Regions from separate parts of the Shewanella sp. DC2-4 genome, predicted to be linked through region 2. Evidence: predicted binding sites of a transcription regulator. Region 2 holds the regulator's gene; the other holds the start of a gene.
The links. Region 2 encodes MetJ, which represses methionine synthesis genes. Its sites were predicted from a motif close to TAGACGTCTAGACGTCTA; they were not measured.

Region 1 (10,163 bases), 3.2 Mb from region 2:
TTGCTGCGCCGCGCCTAAGGTATCACCCGTGTAACCGCCAATCTGGCGTCTAAAAATCACTATGATCAAACGGCGCAGTCCTATCATCACCAATAGCAATGACAATGCCGCTAACCCCTTGAGGAATAACAGCACTAATACGCCGCTGGCGATCAGGATAAGCAGCTCATTAATGCCTTGATGTTGCGATAGCGGCTTAGACTTACTGGTCTCGTCATCGCGGACATATTTTTCACTAAAGATGATACTGGCTGATACCACACGGCTCACTGTGTGCGCGACGATAAGTGCAGAACCCGCCACGACAGGATCGTACAGCGCCAACTCGACTAACAACTGCCATTTCAGCAGCAGGGCCAACATCAGCGCCAGTGCGCCATAACTGCCAAGGCGCGAGTCTTTCATGATCCGCAGCTTGTCTTCCGCCGTCCAACCCCCGCCAAAACCGTCGAAGGTATCGGCGAGGCCATCCTCATGAAATCCGCCCGTGAGCAAGACGCCAACCAACATAGCTAAAAGAACAGAAACGCCGGCGGGGAGCCAGTTCTGCGTCAGCCAAAACACTATGGCGCTTAACAAACCGACCAGAAGACCGACGAGACCGAAATAACGGCTGGCCTTATTCAACTTATCGCTATCGACTTCGACCCACTTAGGCATAGGAATGCGGGTAAAATAGCCCATGGCAACTAAAAATAAATCTATCTCTTTGTGCCAGCTTTCGCGTTCTGACATAAAGCATCCTTAGTGAATTCACACTTGCTGCAAGGTTTAAAATTAAAACGGTTGGCTAAAAGGCTATTATTTTAAATAAGTAAAATAAGCGACTTAGCAGAGCACATCATACAACAGCCTCAATCCCCGCATCACTAAAACTCGCCATTTGATTGTAAAAATTTACTGAGGCTTGAATAAGCGGCAACGCCAACGCCGCCCCCGTACCTTCGCCTAATCTCAGCCCTAGGGATAATAAAGGTTTAGCCTGCAAAAATTCTAACATTCGCAGATGACCTTGCTCATCGGATTGATGGGCAAAAATCAAATAATCACGCACATTGGGGGCGATTTGCACTGCGACTAATGCTGCCGCTGTCGCGATAAAACCGTCCACGACCACCAACATTTTACATTCAGCGGCAGCTAACATAGCTCCCGTCATCTGCACAATTTCAAAGCCTCCTAGGCAAGCTAACACTGACTTAGGTCCAGTTAAGGCGCTTTGATGCAGCAATAACGCGAGCTCAATCAGCATCAATTTACGTTCTAAGGTTTCGCTATTAATGCCAGTACCACGGCCGACACAATCAATCACATCCAACTGCATGATCGCCGCCATAATGGCCGCAGCAGAGGAGGTATTGCCTATGCCCATTTCGCCAAAGGCGACTAAGTTACAACCCGCTTGATGGTGACGCTCAATCAAATCGCGCGCCATAGCAAAGCCTTTATCGACGGTTTCCAATGTCATCGCGGGCTCTAAATGGATTGCCCCCGTTCCAGCGCCAAGACGTTGATCGATAATACCTTCAACCCCTTCAACTGGCGTTAACATACCGCAATCGATCACTTCGAGCTTAAAGCCCACCTGCCGACAAAAAACGTTAATCGCCGCGCCGCCATGGGCAAAGTTTTGCACCATTTGGTGAGTCACTTCGCTAGGGGCAATCGACACGCCTTCTGCGGCAATGCCATGATCCCCCGCAAACACTAACATGGTTGGATGGACTATTTTGAGCACATCCGTTTGTGGCTGCTCCGTTTGTTGTAAATCAGTCGCTTGCACGCGGGCAATCTGCAAGGCTAAGGATTCGAGCTGACCTAAGGCGCCGGGCGGCTTAGTCTTAAGATCAATTTTCTGCTGAATCACCAGATCCTGCGCTTTACTCACAGGGCTTATTTGAAAAGATACGGCTGACTGAGACATCCACACTCCACTTTGTAATCTACATTAAATAACCACAACGCATCCCGCGTCTATGACGAACATGTCCAATTGTGCATTTCCAATCGCGGGTGGGATATCAACAGAAATACTGATTATCCCGTCAGTCGGCACTTACGACATGACTCTAGGATGACGACTTAACTCTGGGTTTACGTCCTGACTAGGTGCCTACGGCATGACCTTGTATTTACGGCATGACTCTACGCTTACGCAAAATCAGCAAAAAGAACATGCTACCTATGGCGGCCGTGATAATACCCACGGGCAACTCTTGATTACCCAATAAACAGCGCGCTAATACATCAATCCACACCATAAATAATCCGCCCACCAGCGCCGTTAATAAAATCGGCTGACGACCGGGAAACAGCATGCGCACTGTGTGGGGGATCATTAACCCGACAAAACCGATACCGCCACAGGTAGCCACCAAAATAGCGGTAATCAAGGAGCAGAGCAGCAACATATTGAGCCGCAGCTTAGGCACATTCACCCCTAAGGTATGCGCCGTTTCATCCCCCGCCTGCAACGCCATGATCTGCCGTTTCATGCCTAAAATAATGAATAAACTCGCACCAATCACCAGTGTCGGCAGTACTAACAAGGACCAACTGGCCTTTGCAAAACTGCCTAAACTCCAAAACAGCACAGAGGCTGTCGCCTGCGGACTGGCGAAATACAGCAGCAGACTCGTTAATGCGCCGAACATAAAGGAGGTCGCCACACCAGAGAGCAGCATGCGCTCCACTTGACTATTAAGCCCTAAGCCTGACAAAGCAAGCACTATCAACACCGACAAACTCGCACCAATAAAAGCGCCCAAGGGCAAGCTAAACCAAAGTAATCCAGACAAGGCACCCGAACCGCTAAAAAGCCCAGAATGTACCGCCATGCCCGCATTATCAAAAAATCCAGAGCCAGTGAATAAGGTCAACATCACCACAGCGCCAAAGGACGCGCCAGAACTAATGCCAAACAAATAGGGATCGGCGAGCGGATTGCGAGTCACGGTTTGCAACACACTGCCCGCCAGTGACAAACCCGCACCCGCCACAAAAGCCAGTAAAATGCGCGGTAGCCTGAGCTCCATCACAATGCGCTCAGTCATGCCATTGGCTTGAGTGAGGTTCGTCGCCTTATTGATAAACACTTGAATAACATCCGTAAAACTGATGTTTGCCGCACCAAAACTCGTTGCGGCAATAGGCGTTATCAAAGTGATGATACCTAATACGAGCAGCATCAGTTGTTGTCTCGTCAACGGTGTCACGATACGCCCCAAATATGAGATGAAATATTGTTTACCCCCCTGAGTCATCCACCTTCGCCTCGCTCGTTCAGGCCATGATCTACATGGTGGTAACCATAAAAATAGCTGATTAAGGGCTTTTTATGTTGTGGATGGGGCGATACCTGAGCACACACGCCAAACACATCGCCAATTCGCGCCTCGGTTAATACTTCGGTTGGCGTCCCCATAGCGCTGACTTCCCCGTTATGGATCAACAACAAACTGTCGCACAGGGCACTGGCTAAATTAAGATCATGAATAGAGGCAATCACGCTGATGCCAAGACTACGCACCAATTCGAGGATTTGAATTTGATAGCGCACATCGAGGTGGTTAGTTGGCTCATCGAGGATTAAAAGCTGCGGCTGCTGCACTATGGCGCGGGCAATCAAGGCGCGTTGCTTTTCACCGCCGGATAAGTGTTCATATTGTTGGTGCATCTTATGGCTCAAGCCGACTTTCTCTAAAGCCTTAGCAATACGTTCAATATCACAGCTCGAATTGGTATCGAACATGCCCTTGTGGGGCGTTAAGCCCATGCTGACCAATTGCTCTGTGGTGAGGTCAAAATAGTGCGGTGTATCCTGCTGCACTACGGCGACGCGACAGGCAAACGCCTTGGGCGACAAGCGCTCAATATCTTGATCAAAAAGGGTAATTTTGCCCTGAGTCGGGCGAACAAACCGATACAAACAGCGCAATAAGCTAGACTTGCCCGCACCGTTAGGGCCAATCAGCCCCAGCATCTGCCCCGTTGGCAGCGTAAAGTTAATATCGGAAAGTATGGTTTTGCCATCGATACACCAGCTCAACTGGCTCACATTGAGCGCGACTGACGGGCTCAATGACGGGTTAGTGTCATTCACGGGGCTGTTAGTTTGGATTGCGGAAAGTTTCACCTAAGCGGCGCTCCTATCGAGTCCAAACCTGTATAAAAAAAGGTTGTGCACATTGTCATCTGCTCCCTCGAGTCACCCGCTCGAGAACTAAGGCTGCACGCAGCGATAACAGAAATAGGCAGGTCTCCTGACTTGTAGAAAAGAAGGAGCTAGGCTCTAGAATCTAGGTGCTTCTTTAAACTACTCACAGTTGCGGGCACAGTTCGGGCTGACTGACGAGCAGCTCCCCGATTCCCTATTATGTTTGGGTTGATATGCTCTTTGTTAACAACGCCACTGTGAATTAAAACAACGGAGCGATTCGAACAAAGAGAGTCTATTCCCAACACCTATTTCTGCGACGTTATCACTCATTGCGCATGTAATACGCTATCTCGTTCAAACGTCAGGGAAAAGCATTATCCTACATCTATCCCATTAGGCAATGCTGTTTAAATCAGAATATTTTCATATCAGCTTATTCTCGCCAAACGATCACGCCTACACCATAGCGCCTAGGTCGTGAAATAAGGCCTCAACACCTGCGCCCACTCGGCCAATCTAAACGCCAATAGCAGGCACCCTGTTCATCTTGCAGCACATTAATCCTCACCACGGCCGCCACGGGTAAATCGAGTTGACTATAAAACCCCACCGCCCGTTCAACCCCTAAGGCACGCGCCATTAAGTGACGGATCACCCCGCCGTGGGTCACGACCCAGACTTGAGTGGCAGGCATATTATCAGCGGTTTCATTAATGGCACTGTTTTCATTACCCATTTTATGTGAGTCAAGGGTCAATCGTTCAAACTCGGCGGCGAGTATCTGGTCAATCGTCCCATTCACCCGCGACTCAAAACTTGCCATAGTTTCACCATTAGGCGGCGGAGTTTGCCAAGGGTTTTGCCAATACGCCGCTAAGCGTTCGCCCTCTTGTTGATACAGTTCATCGAGCCGGCAACCGTCCCAATCACCAAAATCAATTTCCTGTAAACCCGACAAAAACTGCGCCTGTAATGGCCTTGACTCAGATATCAGTGCCGCCGTCGAATGCAGCTCGGCGGCAAAAGCGTGGGCAAAATCGGCGCAGCGGCGTGAAGTCGAGCTATAGATCGCGCTACACACGCTGGCCTGTGACTCAACTGCTGCCGACATTTGTTGCCAACCCTTTTTGCTTAAAGGCACATCCACACGACCCCGTAAAATAGCGCCGCCTTCACACTCACCGTGGCGCAACAATAACAATCGAACTTGTTTCATATATGCCTTTTTAGTTAGGGACTAGATGCTAGGAACTCAAGCCGAGGGCCTAAATTCTTGATTCTCGATTCTCGCTCCTAATGCCTTTGACTTTCATCTTGCCCTGACAATCATAAGTCGCGTATTATGGACGTCTATACGTTTAAATGTCCAAAACAAATTTTTAAGAACAAGTATTCAAAAAATGTCGGCTGACGACAATAAAATGCAATTAGCATAACAATGGTCGATTTTTGGACTTAACTTAGCTGTATTTAAGGTAATTATTTATGACGATACCCTCAACCAAAGCCAGCCAAATATTAGCAGACATTCGCAAACAGCTTGCAGAGCGCATTCTGATCTTAGACGGTGCCATGGGCACTATGATCCAAGGCTACAAGCTGGAAGAAGAGGACTATCGCAGCGAACGTTTTAAAGATTGGCATACAGATGTCAAAGGTAACAACGACCTCTTGGTCTTGTCGCAACCCCACATCATCAAACAAATTCACACCGACTACTTAAAGGCCGGTGCCGACATCATTGAAACCAACACCTTTAACGCCACCACCATCGCCATGGCCGACTACGACATGCAGTCGCTGTCCGCCGAAATTAACTTAGTCGGCGCGCGCCTCGCCCGTGAAGCCTGTGATGAAGCCTTTGCTGCCACAGGCATTCCACGCTACGTCGCCGGTGTGTTAGGCCCCACTAACCGTACGTGTTCGATTAGCCCTGATGTGAACGACCCAGGCTACCGCAACGTCAGCTTCGATGAGTTAGTGACTGCTTACAAAGAATCTACTAAGGCGCTGATTGAAGGCGGCGCGGATATCATTATGGTCGAGACCATATTCGATACCTTAAACGCCAAAGCCGCGCTATTTGCGATTGAATCCGTATTCGATGACTTATTCGGTCAGCATTCTAAAGACAGATTGCCGATCATGATTTCGGGCACCATTACCGATGCCTCTGGCCGCACACTGACTGGCCAAACGACCGAAGCCTTTTACAATTCCCTTCGCCATATCAAGCCCTTATCTATCGGTTTAAACTGTGCACTTGGGCCAAAAGAATTGCGCCCCTATGTGGAAGAATTATCCCGCATCAGTGAGTGTTATGTGTCGGCGCATCCGAATGCAGGCCTGCCGAACGAGTTTGGCGGTTACGATGAAACCCCAGAGGACATGGCGAACGTGATCGAAGATTGGGCGCGCGAAGGCATGCTCAATATTATCGGGGGTTGCTGTGGTAGTACGCCTGAACATATCCGCGTGATCCGCGAAGCGGTGAGCCGTCACGATCCACGTATTTTGCCAGACATTCCGGTAGCTTGCCGCTTAGCCGGTTTGGAACCACTGACTATCGACGCCCAATCCCTGTTCGTTAACGTGGGTGAGCGCACCAACGTCACAGGCTCGGCTAAGTTTTTAAAGCTGATCAAAGAAGGCAAGTTTGAGCAAGCGCTTGATGTGGCTCGCGAGCAGGTCGAAAGCGGCGCACAGATCATCGACATCAACATGGACGAAGGCATGCTCGATGGCGCCGAGATCATGCACAAGTTTTTAAACTTGATTGCCTCTGAGCCCGACATCAGCCGCGTACCTATTATGATCGACTCCTCTAAATGGGAAGTGATCGAAGCTGGCCTCAAATGTATTCAAGGCAAGGGCATAGTTAACTCTATTTCCCTCAAAGAAGGCGAAGCCAAGTTTATCGAGCAAGCCACCTTAGTGAAACGCTACGGCGCGGCGGCCATTATCATGGCATTCGACGAGCAAGGTCAGGCCGACACTAAGGCGCGTAAAATCGAAATCTGTACCCGCGCCTATCGGGTGTTGGTCGATAAGGTCGGCTTTCCGCCCGAAGACATCATCTTCGACCCGAATATTTTCGCCATCGCCACAGGTATCGATGAACACGACAACTATGCCGTCGATTTTATTGATGCCATTAAAGCGATTAAAACCACCCTGCCCCACGCAATGATTTCGGGCGGCGTGTCGAACGTGTCGTTCTCATTCCGCGGTAACAACCCAGTGCGCGAAGCAATTCACGCCGTTTTCCTGTACCACGCCATCAAAGTCGGCATGGATATGGGCATTGTCAACGCGGGCCAGTTAGCCATTTACGACGATATCGATCCTGAGCTTAAAGTGCGCGTCGAAAACGTAGTGCTTAACTTGCCCTGCCCAGTTGAAGGCTCAAGCAATACCGAGCAGTTACTTGAAATTGCAGAGAAATTCCGCGGTGATGGCGCGCAGGTGGGTAAAAAAGAAGATTTAGAATGGCGCAGCTGGCCGGTGAGCCAACGCTTATCCCATGCGCTAGTGAAAGGCATTACCGAATTTATTGATGAAGATACCGAAGCCGCTCGCCAAGAAGCGAAACGTCCACTGGATGTGATTGAAGGCGCCTTGATGGACGGCATGAACGTGGTCGGCGACTTGTTCGGCTCAGGCAAGATGTTCCTGCCGCAGGTGGTGAAATCGGCGCGGGTGATGAAAAAAGCCGTGGCTTACTTAAACCCCTATATCGAGCTTGAAAAGGTCGAAGGCCAATCTAATGGCAAGATTTTGATGGTGACGGTAAAAGGCGACGTGCACGATATCGGCAAAAATATCGTCGGCGTAGTGCTCGCCTGTAACGGTTTTGAGGTATTCGATTTAGGTGTGATGGTCTCGGTGGAGCGAATTCTCGACGCCGTGAAAGAACACAATATCGATATCATCGGCATGTCGGGGCTCATCACGCCGAGTCTGGACGAGATGGTGCATAACGTGAAAACCTTCCACCGTGAAGGCTTAACCATTCCGGCGATCATCGGCGGCGCCACTTGCTCTAAAATCCACACAGCGGTGAAAATTGCGCCCCATTATCCCCATGGCGCTATCTATATCGCCGATGCGTCCCGCGCCGTGCCTATGGTGAGTAAGCTCATCAACAACGAGACACGCCAAGCGACCATAGACGAAACCTATGCTGAATACGACGACATGCGCACTAAACGTTTATCCCAAGCCAAGCGCAAAGAGATAGTGTCACTCGAAGCGGCCCGTGAAAACCGCTGCCAACACGATTGGGCCAACTACACCCCGTTTACGCCAAACGTGCTCGGTCGCCAAGTATTTGATAATTATCCGTTAGAAGATTTAGTCGAGCGTATCGACTGGACACCGTTTTTCCGCTCGTGGGAATTGCACGGCCATTACCCTGAAATCCTCACCGATAAAGTGGTCGGTGAAGAAGCGCAAAAGCTATTCGCCGATGGTCAGGCCATGCTCAAACAAATCATCGAAGAAAAATGGCTCACGGCGAAAGCGGTTATCGGCTTATTCCCAGCCAATACCGTGAATTACGACGATATCGAGCTGTATACCGATGAGTCGCGCACCACAGTCGAAATGACCACACATCACCTGCGGATGCAGCTTGAACGTGTCGGCAACGACAACTTCTGCCTATCCGATTTTGTTGCGCCAAAAGACTCAGGCGTCGCCGATTACATGGGCGGCTTTGCGGTGACCACAGGCCAAGGCATCGACGAACATGTGGCGCGTTTTGAAGCCAACCATGACGACTACAACGCCATCATGCTCAAATGCTTAGCCGACCGTTTGGCCGAAGCCTTTGCCGAGCGGATGCACGAACGGGTACGTAAAGAGTTTTGGGGTTATGCGGCCGACGAGCAGTTAAGCAACGAAGCCTTAATCCGCGAGAAATACAAAGGCATACGCCCCGCACCGGGCTACCCAGCTTGCCCAGACCACACAGAAAAAGGCTTGTTATGGGACTTGCTCAAGCCCGATGAGACTATTAACTTGAACATCACCGAAAGCTACGCCATGTTCCCCACAGCGGCAGTATCGGGCTGGTATTTCGCCCACCCGAAATCCCGCTACTTTGGCGTGAGTAACATAGGCCGCGATCAAGTGGAAGATTATGCGAAACGCAAAGGGATGAGCATTGCGGAAACGGAGAAGTGGCTGGCGCCAGTACTTGACTATGATCCCGAGTGATTGGGATCTGCAATCACCCGCAGGGCTTAAACTTTCAAACTTCGTTTGAATTAAGCGTTAAAGTCGTGGGGCTTCACCCCACACCCGACCAAGGAGGACTGCTCGTCCTATCCTCCTTGGATTCTCCAAGACGCCCCTAGCGAAGTTACATGCATTAGTTACCTGTCTCATACTCCAATAAAAATCGCCTAACGGCTCAGATGGCACATCCATGTGCCCCCGAGCCTGCGCCATCATCCATGATGTCGCCACGGCATTTTTATCTGCGTATTTCGACAACTTCGCAGGGGATCGGTAAACTTCTGTGGCATTTAGAGTTAACTTTTCGCATTGAAAGAGTTATGCCAACTCCACACGCCTTATTGTCCTCAACTTACCAATTTATATAGTAGACTCAAGCTTATTATTGATACTTTTATAAACTAAATATAAGTGTATCAACTCAACCAAAGCGAAATTAACTATTACGACGGTGAAATATTGTAGATCACCCATAGACCATAAGTTAAATAAAAAGAAAACTTCTAGATATCGAAACTTAGACCACCTAAAGTAATTTGACGGATAATCTTTACCTATAAGCATAGGTAACACTTTAAAATTAAAAGTGACTGCAATAGCAATATATACACAAAGCATGCTAAGTAACGAAAATAATAACTTGAAGCTAAAAATATTCATCTGCATAAAAATCGATTCAGACTTAAATTCAACTATAAAATCAACTGCAAGGCCGATAACAAGTGTCAAAGCAAGCACTATGCTCATACCCAAAAAACTAATT
Region 2 (10,163 bases):
TCGATAGAAAGGCAGTGGACCCGAGCCCGCAAGTTTATTCGCGCTCACCACATGGATGCCACGCTCGAACAGTTCTGGATATTGCAGCGTCAAACTGGCGCTGGCACTGATATCTAAGGCCACCAGCTCATCGCAATTAACTTGCTCTAATTGCTCGAATAAATGTTCATACTGCCAAGGCGTTGCTTCAGTATTAAACTCTGTTTGCCACGCGGCAAGATTAATCCCAGTTGATTTAATCAAGGCTTTACTCGAACTGACTAAACCGACTAACTCAACACTGGCTTCGAGTTCATGGTCTAGTGAGGGTGAAACCGACTTAAACAGATCGATCCAAGCCTCACCGATATTACCCACACCGAGCAGCAGGACGCCAATGCGTTTACGCGGGCCAGCGCAGCGACGGTGGACTTTTTGGGTTAACAGATTCACCTGTGACTGGGGCACTAACGTCACTAAACTTAAATCGCCACTGAACAAAGGTTTAGCATCACGGCTCAGTAAACGGGCGAAGCTGCGGCGATAATGTTCGGCGTCGGCACTTACTAATGCAACTAAACCAAAATCTGTGTTGATCTGCTGCTCGCTGATCCCTAATGCTTCTGCCTCGGCATCGAGTAATCTTTGAACTTGTTTTTGATTCTCAGCGGTATAGGCAAGTTCAACCCTTTGATGGGCAGAGGTCCAATGGGCCAATGGCGTTAAACCCGCGGCAATCAATAAATCTAATAAACGAGTTAACTCCCCTGTGAGTTTAAAGCCGAACAGGACAACAGCATTGAGGTTAGTCACCACAGGCGCGCTCGCCGACGAACTGTGGGGCGCGATCAAGGTAAAGTCGGTGTGGGATGCATAACTTGAGCGTACCGCTAAACTCACTTCGGTATTAAACAAAGGCTGCAGAGTGCGCGAATGTAATACTGGCGAGCCTAAACGCGCGAGGCGATCGGCTTCGGCAAGTGACATGCTTTTCAGTAACTTGGCATCGTTGATTTTATTAGGATCGGCGTTGAACACCCCTTCCACATCGGTCCAAATAGTCACGCGCTCGATATCGGCGAGACTAGCAATCAGGCTGGCACTAAAATCTGAACCATTACGACCAAGTAACAAGGTATCGCCACGCTCGTTAGCGCAGATAAATCCTGTGATCACTAAGCGTTCATTGGGATGTGCAGCTAATAGGGCTTGTACTTTAGCGCGGGATTCCTGTACCCGAATTTGTGGCACAGCGGCTTCATCGGCCACTAAAATTGAACAGGCATCCACATGGCTTGCTGCCACGCCAGATTCGCGCAGCAGCGCCGCCATTAAACGTGCCGACCAACGTTCGCCAAAGCTCACCACATGGTTGATTTGGTATTCATTGCGCTCATCTAAGGACAACAAGCTGATGAGTTGCGCTTTATCAGTGGCCAAACGCTCACGCAGATCGCGGGCTTGTTCATTCGACAACAACTGCTCAATCAACCCCTGTTGGTAACTGATCAGCACTTGTAATTCTTCTTGCCATAGCTGACCCGCATCACGCAGCGCTAATAATTTATACAGGAAATTCGTGCTCTTACCCGCCGCAGAGACCACCACGAGATCATCACTATGACCGTGGGTTAACAGGATATGGGCGACTCGGCGATAACAATCGGCATCCGCTAAACTGGAGCCACCAAATTTATGTAAGTGACAACGTGCCATCTATTATTCCTCTACTGACAAGCCGCAACGGCGGCTAATCCTGCTTGAATATCTGCAACTAAATCGGCGGCATCTTCAATACCCACCGATAGACGCAATAGGGTGTCCTTAATACCAGCCTCGAAGCGCGCCTGCGGCTCCATGGCTCTGTGGGTCATAGTTGCGGGCACGGCCACTAAACTTTCGACGCCACCTAAACTTTCCGCCACGCTAAATAAGCTGAGTGCACCTAAAAAGGCCACCACTTCGGCCTCACCGCCTTTGAGCTCAAAACTCAGCATAGCGCCAAAGCCCTGTTGTTGCTTGGCCGCAATGGCGTGACCAGGGTGATCCGCAAGACCGGGGTAATAGACTTTGCTCACCACAGGGCTTTGGGTTAATACCTCAATAATACGCTGGGCATTGGCTTGATGCTCGCGAATACGCACCGCTAAGGTACGCAGGCCGCGCAGGGTCAGATAACTGTCGAAGGCTGACCCCGTTAAGCCTAGAGTGTTCGACCACCAATGTAAGCTTTCGCCGATTTGCGCGTCTTTGGCGACCACAGCGCCGCCGACCACATCGCTGTGACCATTGATATATTTAGTGGTGGAGTGGATAACGATATCCGCGCCTAACAATAGGGGTTGTTGCAATATTGGCGATAAAAAAGTGTTATCGACCACCACCAGCGCGCTGACCTCATGGCTCGCCTTAGCAATGGCTTCGATATCTACCACACGCAATAACGGGTTCGATGGGGTTTCGAGCCACACCATCTTAGGATTCTGCGCAATGGCGGCGGCTAACGCTTGGCTGTCGGTTTGGTCGACCACAATGAGCTTAAACTGGCCTTTCTTCGCCAAGTTGGTAAATAAACGGTAGGAACCACCATAGCAATCATGGGGCACAACTAATAGGTCATCGGGGCCGAGCAAAGTGGTCACTAAGGTGATGGCCGCCATGCCAGTGCACGTCACTATGCCAGTCGCCCCCTTTTCTAATTGCGCTAATGCTTCGCCTAAAATGCAGCGCGTTGGGTTGCCTGAACGACTGTAATCGAATTCGCGGGGATTTTTATGACCATCGAAGGCGTAATTAGTCGACAAATAAATCGGTGGCACAACTGCACCATATTGAGTATCGCTTTCGATACCCTGACGCACTGCCAGTGTGGCTAATTGACGCTCTGCCATGGGTGGACTCCTAAATTCGATAGACTGATAGAGATGTCTGGACGTCTAAATGTACCTAAGCCCAACGCCATCGTCAATAGGCGTGAAGACGTTTAGACGTCTGAACATAAAGAAATCTGTTTGCAATCACAAAGAAATAGTAGCAATAATTTGACTGTTCTTTGTAAGGGTTTAAAATCTGCCCCGAATTTAGCGTTATAACAGGTGAGTCAATGACTGAATGGAATGGGGAATACATCAGCCCCTATGCTGAACATGGCAAGAAGAATGAACAAGTAAAAAAAATTACTGTGTCTATTCCGCTCAAAGTGCTTAAGGTCCTCACGGACGAACGTACTCGTCGTCAGGTCAATAATTTGCGTCACGCCACCAACAGCGAGCTGTTGTGTGAGGCATTTTTGCACGCCTACACTGGCCAGCCATTGCCCAACGATGAAGATCTGTCAAAAGATAACCCAGACAGCATTCCCGCTGAAGCCAAGTTGTTAATGGATCAAATGGGAATCGAGTGGGAAGACATGGAATAGCGACTCGTCGCTTTCAAAGTCATATCACAGTGCTCATCAATAGGGATCGTTAACGATCCCTTTTTGTTTATACCCAAGCGACTTCAAACTTTAAATTTCACCATCTTGAGTTGGTTTGGGATATAGGAAATCCTATGTTTTCTATGATAGATCCACAGACACTCGCCTTAGCCTCGCTGGTCGTGTTTCTGGGCGCATTAACCCAAAGTCTTATTGGGTTTGGGCTTGCGGTTGTCGCCAGTCCTTTGCTGTATATCGTCGATCCACAACTTGTACCTGCGCCTGTTATTGCTATGGGTTTCTCCATCGCCCTGCTGACCTTAGTGCGTGAACGCGGTCACTTAGAATTCAATGGCTTGCAATATGCTCTCATAGGTCGCGTGCCCGGCGGTTTTATCGGCGCGAGTTTATTGCTGTTTGCGCCTCAACCCATACTGGGTTTATCCATCGCCGCCATTGTGACTGTCGCAGTGATCCTCAGCCTGTATAAATTCAGCCAGCCAGTGAATAAGAAAACCCTCTTCGGTGCAGGTGTGGTTTCAGGGATCTTCGGCAATATCGCCGCGATTGGTGGCCCACCGATGGCGATTTTGTTGGCAGGCAAAGATGCCTCGCAGTTTCGCGCAGCCCTGTCGGCCTTCTTCATTTTTAGCTCCATGATTGCACTGATCATTTTAGCGATCACAGGCTTATTAGAATTAAAACATCTGTGGCTGTCGTTGATGCTGCTCCCCTCAGTGATTTTAGGTTACTTAGTCGCAGGACGATTAGTGGGCCGTGTCGATAAAGAGAAGACAAAGATGGCGACGTTAGTCCTGTGCAGTATCAGCGCCTTAGTGCTAACGGTGAAGTCGGTTATCGAGTTATTACCCCAATAAGCGTCCTACTTATACTGGCAAACCTTCTCACGATTCAAACAATAAAAAAGCACTGACATTGCCAGTGCTTTTTCTTTATCTATCAATATGTAAAGCCAGCTTACACTCAGCTTAAATAGCTTTGCCCTGCGTACACAATAAAGTGTCTTAAGGCGAGTACACCCGTTAAGCTCGCACAAGCCACCATGATCATCGCGCCCTTAGTGTGGCGAGTCGCGGCGGGTAACAGCATAAACAGCAATGGAATACCAAAGCCAATTCCGACAACACCTATCCAGAACACGCTTGCCCATAGCCCAGAAGTTAACGATGCTAAGGCCGCAGCAGCCGCGCCGCCCTTGAAGTACAAGGCGCAGAACAACATGAACAGGAACAGAATTTCAATCGCCATCACAGGCAATTCTAAACCGTGCATCTTCACTAAGGTTTTGTCGTGGCTGTCCGTCTTAAACATCAGCAACGCCAGTACCGCATTGGCCGCAGCGCCCGCCGACAAACCCGACACTAAAAACAGCGCAGGCAGTACCGCAGTGTTGAGCATAGGATAAGCATTCATCGCCGAAATTAAGAAGCCAGTGTAAGCCCCTACGCCAATGGCGAGGACAAACAACAATACTTCAATCAGCTTTCGAAATGGCATAAGTAACTTAGCGATAGGTGTTAGGAAACCCAAACCCCATTTTGGTAAGTCATCCCGCAGCACAATAATGGCGTACGCAAAGGCCAAGGGAGAATACGCCAGCAGCGCCAGCACCCCGATTGCCATCACAGACTGGAAGTTATAGTGAATTAAGATCAACCAAAAGTGGAATGGTTTGGTTAAGTCAAACACTAAGCAAGCTAGACCTAAGCTAATTGCTACAGGCCCAATAATGGCTGCCGCCTTAAGAATGCTGCTTTCAGCTCCCGCGCTGAGTTCCTTATTCGCCCAGCGTAAACCAATGCCAATCAATAAACTGCCCGCGGATAACCCCGCCATAAACAGGTAAACGGCGATGACCCAGTGCCAAGTGACAGGATCATATTGCGCCATGTCGCCCCAAGTATTGTTCATAATCAAATCCCCCCTCTTTTGGTAGGAACGCGATATACCCTAGGTTTAGTGCCTAAATGGGTTTTATCTTGGTAAGTGATTTTAGTGTTGAGCATGATGGCCACTTCACTGCGTGGATCATTGGCATCGCCAAACACTAAGGCATCGGTTGGACACACAGTCACACACGCTGGCTCTTCGCCCCGTGCTAAACGCGTATCCTTACAGAAGTTACACTTATCCGCCGCCTTGGTTTCTGGGTTCATAAAGCGCACTTTATAAGGGCACGCTGCCACACAGTACATACAGCCGACACACTTCTCGGTATGGATAGAGATAATGCCGTCTTCACCCACATAGGCCGCGCCTGTTGGGCACACCTTAACGCAGGGTGCATCTTCACATTGCTGGCAAGATACCCTGTGATATTTGAAATGCAGATTGGGCATCTCACCAAAGGGGCCTTCCACACGCACTTGCAGACGAGTTACGCCTTCGGGTACACCATTTTCACTGCGACACGCCACGTTACAAGCTTGGCAGCCGATGCACTTATTCTCGTCGTGCACCATTACATATCGTTTATTCATTTAAGCCTCCGATTAGCGCTTTGCCAGCGTGACGCCCGTGGTGTGCACTGTCATGCCACACACAGGAGCAGTAACGTGCGGCAGTAAGTTACCGCAGTGGATACCTTTGCCCGTTGCTCTGACCAACTCTTTGTTTTTAGAACCAAAGCCCATGTAAGCAAACACAGTATCTTGGCGAATACCCGGCGTGACTAAGGCATGGCCTTCTTCGGTGCCTACACTGCTGGTGAGGCGGATTGGGTCGCCATTGCTGATCCCTAACTTACCCGCAGTAACAGGGTGAACCCACACAGCGTTATCCGACATCAGGTTAGCGAGCATAGGCACATTGTGGGTTGCGCCATTGGTGTGCACCGCCACTTTGCCTTGGATAAAGTACAGCTCATCTGCTTTTTTAAGATTCACTTCGCGGAACTTGATCACCCCACGGCCCGGTGCCATGGCTTCCACTTTCGCGGAAGTGAGTTCAATTTTGCCACTCGGGGTTTTAAAGGTCAGTGCGCTGGCGTAAGTGCCGTCTTCATCGGCAGGTCGAGCATTGGGGTATGCCTTAATAAACTCGGCAACCATCTTAGGCTCGCACAACATAATTGGCTTACCGAAGCTCACAAAACCTTCGTCTTTGATCCGGCGCAGCAGGTCAGTGTCGCGGTTCACCTGCAGCATTTGCAGGGTTTCCATGTTTTCCCATGGATAGAACTCGCCAAGGCCCATAGCCACACCCACATCCTTAAAGATCTGCCAAGAAGGCTTAGTATCACCTAAGGTTTCAACGACCCGTTGGCGCACATAATAGGCCGGATTTTTACCTGACTTATCAGCAATTTCTTCATCACGTTCAAGATAAGTCGACTCAGGTAAAATCACGTCCGCATAGGCGGCGGTTTCGCTGATATACACATCACACACGGCGATAAAGTCGAGCTTTTTCATCGCTTCAACAACGCGCGCCCTGTCTGTCATGGTTTGCATTGGGTTAGTGCGTGACATCACCCAGCCGTGTAACTGGTAAGGAACAGCGCTTAATGTGGCATCGAGAATAGTTTGGTAAACGCCGCCCGATGTCCACATCATGGCGTACTGTTCTTCCACCTGATCGATACGTTTCGCTGCTGGTTTTGGCATGTCTTTCACGCCAGGTTTTGCCAATACGGGCGCAACCGCTTCACCGGCAAGCTTGTTGTAATCACCGGGTTTCTGGCCGATATAAATCCCGCCCTTACGCTCGATGTTACCAATCAAGACGTTAGCGGCGTAAAGGGCGCGGCGCATCTCAAACTCTTCGGTGGTAAAGGTGGCTCTGTGACCAAAATCGACCACTGCATGGGGCGCTTTAGCGGCATATTCGTGGGCGATACGACGGATGTCTTTGGCAGGCACATCGGAGATGGTTTCAGCCCATTCAGGGGTATAAGCTTTCACTTCGGCGGCAAAGGCTTCGAAACCTTCCACATAACGCGCGACAAATGCCTTGTCGTAAAGATTATCTTCAATCAATACATGGCATAACGCCAAGGCGACGGCCACGTCGGTACCGGGGCGAATGGCATACCATTCATCGGCCTTGTCGGCCACAATGGAGAATCTTGGCTCGAACACCACCAGCTTGGCACCTTTGTCCATTTGCGCCGCCATCATGCCGCGGGTTTCGGACATATTGATGCCTTCGTACAGGTTATGGCCGAAGTTAATGATGTATTTAGAATTACTTAAATCACGTTTGACCTTAGTGCCAAAAATAGCCTTAGCGGCAATTTCATAACCACCTGGGCAAGTCGACGCGTGGGTAAAGGTATTTGGACTACCAAAGGCGGTCGCAAGGTGAAACAAATGCTTTTCTTGTGAGCCAGATTTTGACGAGAATGCCACGGCTTCTGGGCCATGTTCTTTTTTGATTTTATTGAGGTTTTCAGCAATTAATTTATAAGCTTCATCCCAACTGATCTCAGCCCATTTACCTTCGCCGCGCTCACCGACCCGCTTTAACGGTTTAACGATACGCTGTGGATCGTACAATAAACTATGGCCTGCGCCGCCACGGGCACACACTTTACCGCCAAAGGATTTAGCGGCCTTGTTGCCACTAATGAAGACGTTTTTGCCCTCAATCACCCGCGCCGAAATCGGGCAGCGAGTCGAACACATTTCACAAATACTGGCAATGTCTTTGCCCATGCCCTTTAGCTGCTTATTCTCTAATGCCGCTAAGCTGCCCGGCAGCAGACTGGCCAGCGCACACGTGGCGCTGCTCGCTCCTGCTCCCTTTAAAAAGGTTCGCCTATTAAGCTCAATCATGGTTACCTCCATCACGCTCATCCCACCCGTCAGTCGCCACATTGGACGCCATCGAGCAGAGGTTTGCTCACTGATTTGATTACTTTTTTAGTTATAAAGCGTTAAAACAGCGCCACCATATCTTCAAAATACACGGCATACGCTGAATACACTGCTCATCCACAGAGATTGTTATCCCGAAAGAGGTAGGTGGGTATTGTGGTAAACCACATGGGGAAGCTCGGTGTGATCTACCGCAACTAAAACCTAAGACTGACCTTGAAATACGTGAATAAGATCAATAGGTCTTAAAAAACGGACAGAAAAAGCCGCCAGCTTTGGATACTGGCGGCTGAGAAGAAAACTGACATTTCAATCAATTGCGATAACACTCGTGGGATGAGCATCACTATGCTGAGTGAAAAGCTGAACGAAAACCTACCATAATCCTTAATCCATTAATTCTATATCGAGGCAGTTGAGTAGCCGAATCGCTTCGTCGCGGCTAAACTTAGCGCCTTTGATTTTATTGTTAAAAATGTCGATATCGTAATTGGATGCCTCGCTGAAATCCGCCTCCAATAATTGAGTTCGGCCAAACAGACTATGACTAAAATCCGTGTAGGTGAAATTGGCTTGATTAAAACTGCCCTCGCGAAAATCGACATCGTGGGCCTTACACTCTTCGATGATAATTTCATCGAGGGACAAACCTAAAAATGAGCAATCATTTAAGATGGATTGCTTAAAGGAAAAGGGCGCGGCAAAGGATAAACGCGACCACGCGGCGCGGGTCCAATCGATACCGACTAACTTACATTCTTCAAACTCCACCCCGCTGAACTGACACTGGGGCACTTTCACTAAACTTAAGTTGCAACGCACAAAGCGGCAATCGATAAACTTGCATTTACGGAAAGTGCTCTCGCTAAAATGGCAATCTTGAAAGCAGCAATCCTCAAACTCGATGCCCTGTAGATCTTGTGCTAATTCCGACAAGCCATTGAACTGTTTTGATAAAAAACTATTGCCTTGCAAAGCCTCGCTTTGCGCTAGTTGCGATGGCGCAAGCACTGATTGTGTAAGCTGTGGCACTTCTTTCTGTGACGACATAACACCTCTAATCCTGCCCAATCCCCAGCAATAAAATATGCAGGGCAATTGGGCTAGATACTGCTTATTATTGACTCTCTGATACGAGGCTTGAGACTCACCGGCTAAATGCTCGCGATGAGTTCCTCAAGCTGATCGGTCGCCTTAGACCAACCCTGATGAAACCCCATATCCTCATGATTCTGCCTATCTTCGCTATTCCAATGCAGCACCCGCGCAGTGTACTTGGTCTTACCATCTATAGGTTCAAACGTAATGGTTGCCGTCATAAAGGCTTTATCGGACGGCACCCAAGCCTCAGTAAAGGCATCGGTAAATACGATGCGCTCATTCTCAACCACCTCGAGATACACGCCACGATTCGGGAAATCCTGTCCCTCAGGGCTGCGCATCACGATCACATTTGAACCACCGGCACGCACATCTAAGCTCGCGCTAGCCACAGTCCACGGCCTTGGCGTAAACCAAATTTTAAGGAGTTCTGGCTCGGTCCACGCGCGGAACAGCTTTTCTGGCGGCGCATCGATAATCCGCTCTAATACTAGCTCTCGTTGATTATCATTATGTACATGCTGACTTGTGCTCATATTCCCTCCATTGGATATTTGGCTTGATGTTCTTGTCGGCTGCAGCTACGTCATAAGCTCGCACATCAGCGCGCTAAAATACAGCCCTTCAACATTAGCTCGTCCGCAGAACACCAGCCCTCCATGATGCTCAGCACTGAGTGTTCGCGCGTGATTCCCTTGCAAATCCTTACGCCCGCTAGACTCAAACCACAAAACTATATAAATGGCTGTGTAAAGAGCTGTGTAAAGAACGATGCAAATAGCCGTGGCAAATTTTGTCAAAAAAGGTAGAATGACGCCACTTTTTCG

Region 1: a site for MetJ is predicted at 5,503-5,520, ahead of metH (methionine synthase). Genes of this name have one in related genera too.

Annotation. Positions count from the first base shown of each region.
Region 1 covers NZ_JABRVR010000002.1:579,983-590,145, reverse strand. The annotation lists gene HQQ92_RS03175 (adenosylcobinamide-GDP ribazoletransferase) at 1-735, opposite strand, end outside; gene cobT (nicotinate-nucleotide--dimethylbenzimidazole phosphoribosyltransferase) at 842-1,924, opposite strand; gene HQQ92_RS03165 (iron ABC transporter permease) at 2,133-3,263, opposite strand; gene HQQ92_RS03160 (ABC transporter ATP-binding protein) at 3,260-4,135, opposite strand; cobalamin riboswitch at 4,235-4,428, opposite strand; gene HQQ92_RS03155 (histidine phosphatase family protein) at 4,650-5,375, opposite strand; gene metH (methionine synthase) at 5,645-9,379, shown strand.
Region 2 covers NZ_JABRVR010000002.1:3,792,291-3,802,453, forward strand. The annotation lists gene HQQ92_RS17220 (bifunctional aspartate kinase/homoserine dehydrogenase II) at 1-1,695, opposite strand, end outside; gene metB (cystathionine gamma-synthase) at 1,707-2,870, opposite strand; gene metJ (met regulon transcriptional regulator MetJ) at 3,083-3,397, shown strand; gene HQQ92_RS17235 (sulfite exporter TauE/SafE family protein) at 3,532-4,275, shown strand; gene nrfD (NrfD/PsrC family molybdoenzyme membrane anchor subunit) at 4,382-5,329, opposite strand; gene HQQ92_RS17245 (4Fe-4S dicluster domain-containing protein) at 5,332-5,898, opposite strand; gene phsA (thiosulfate reductase PhsA) at 5,911-8,193, opposite strand; gene HQQ92_RS17255 (pentapeptide repeat-containing protein) at 8,623-9,285, opposite strand; gene HQQ92_RS17260 (SRPBCC family protein) at 9,390-9,872, opposite strand; gene HQQ92_RS17265 (hypothetical protein) at 10,108-10,163, shown strand, end outside.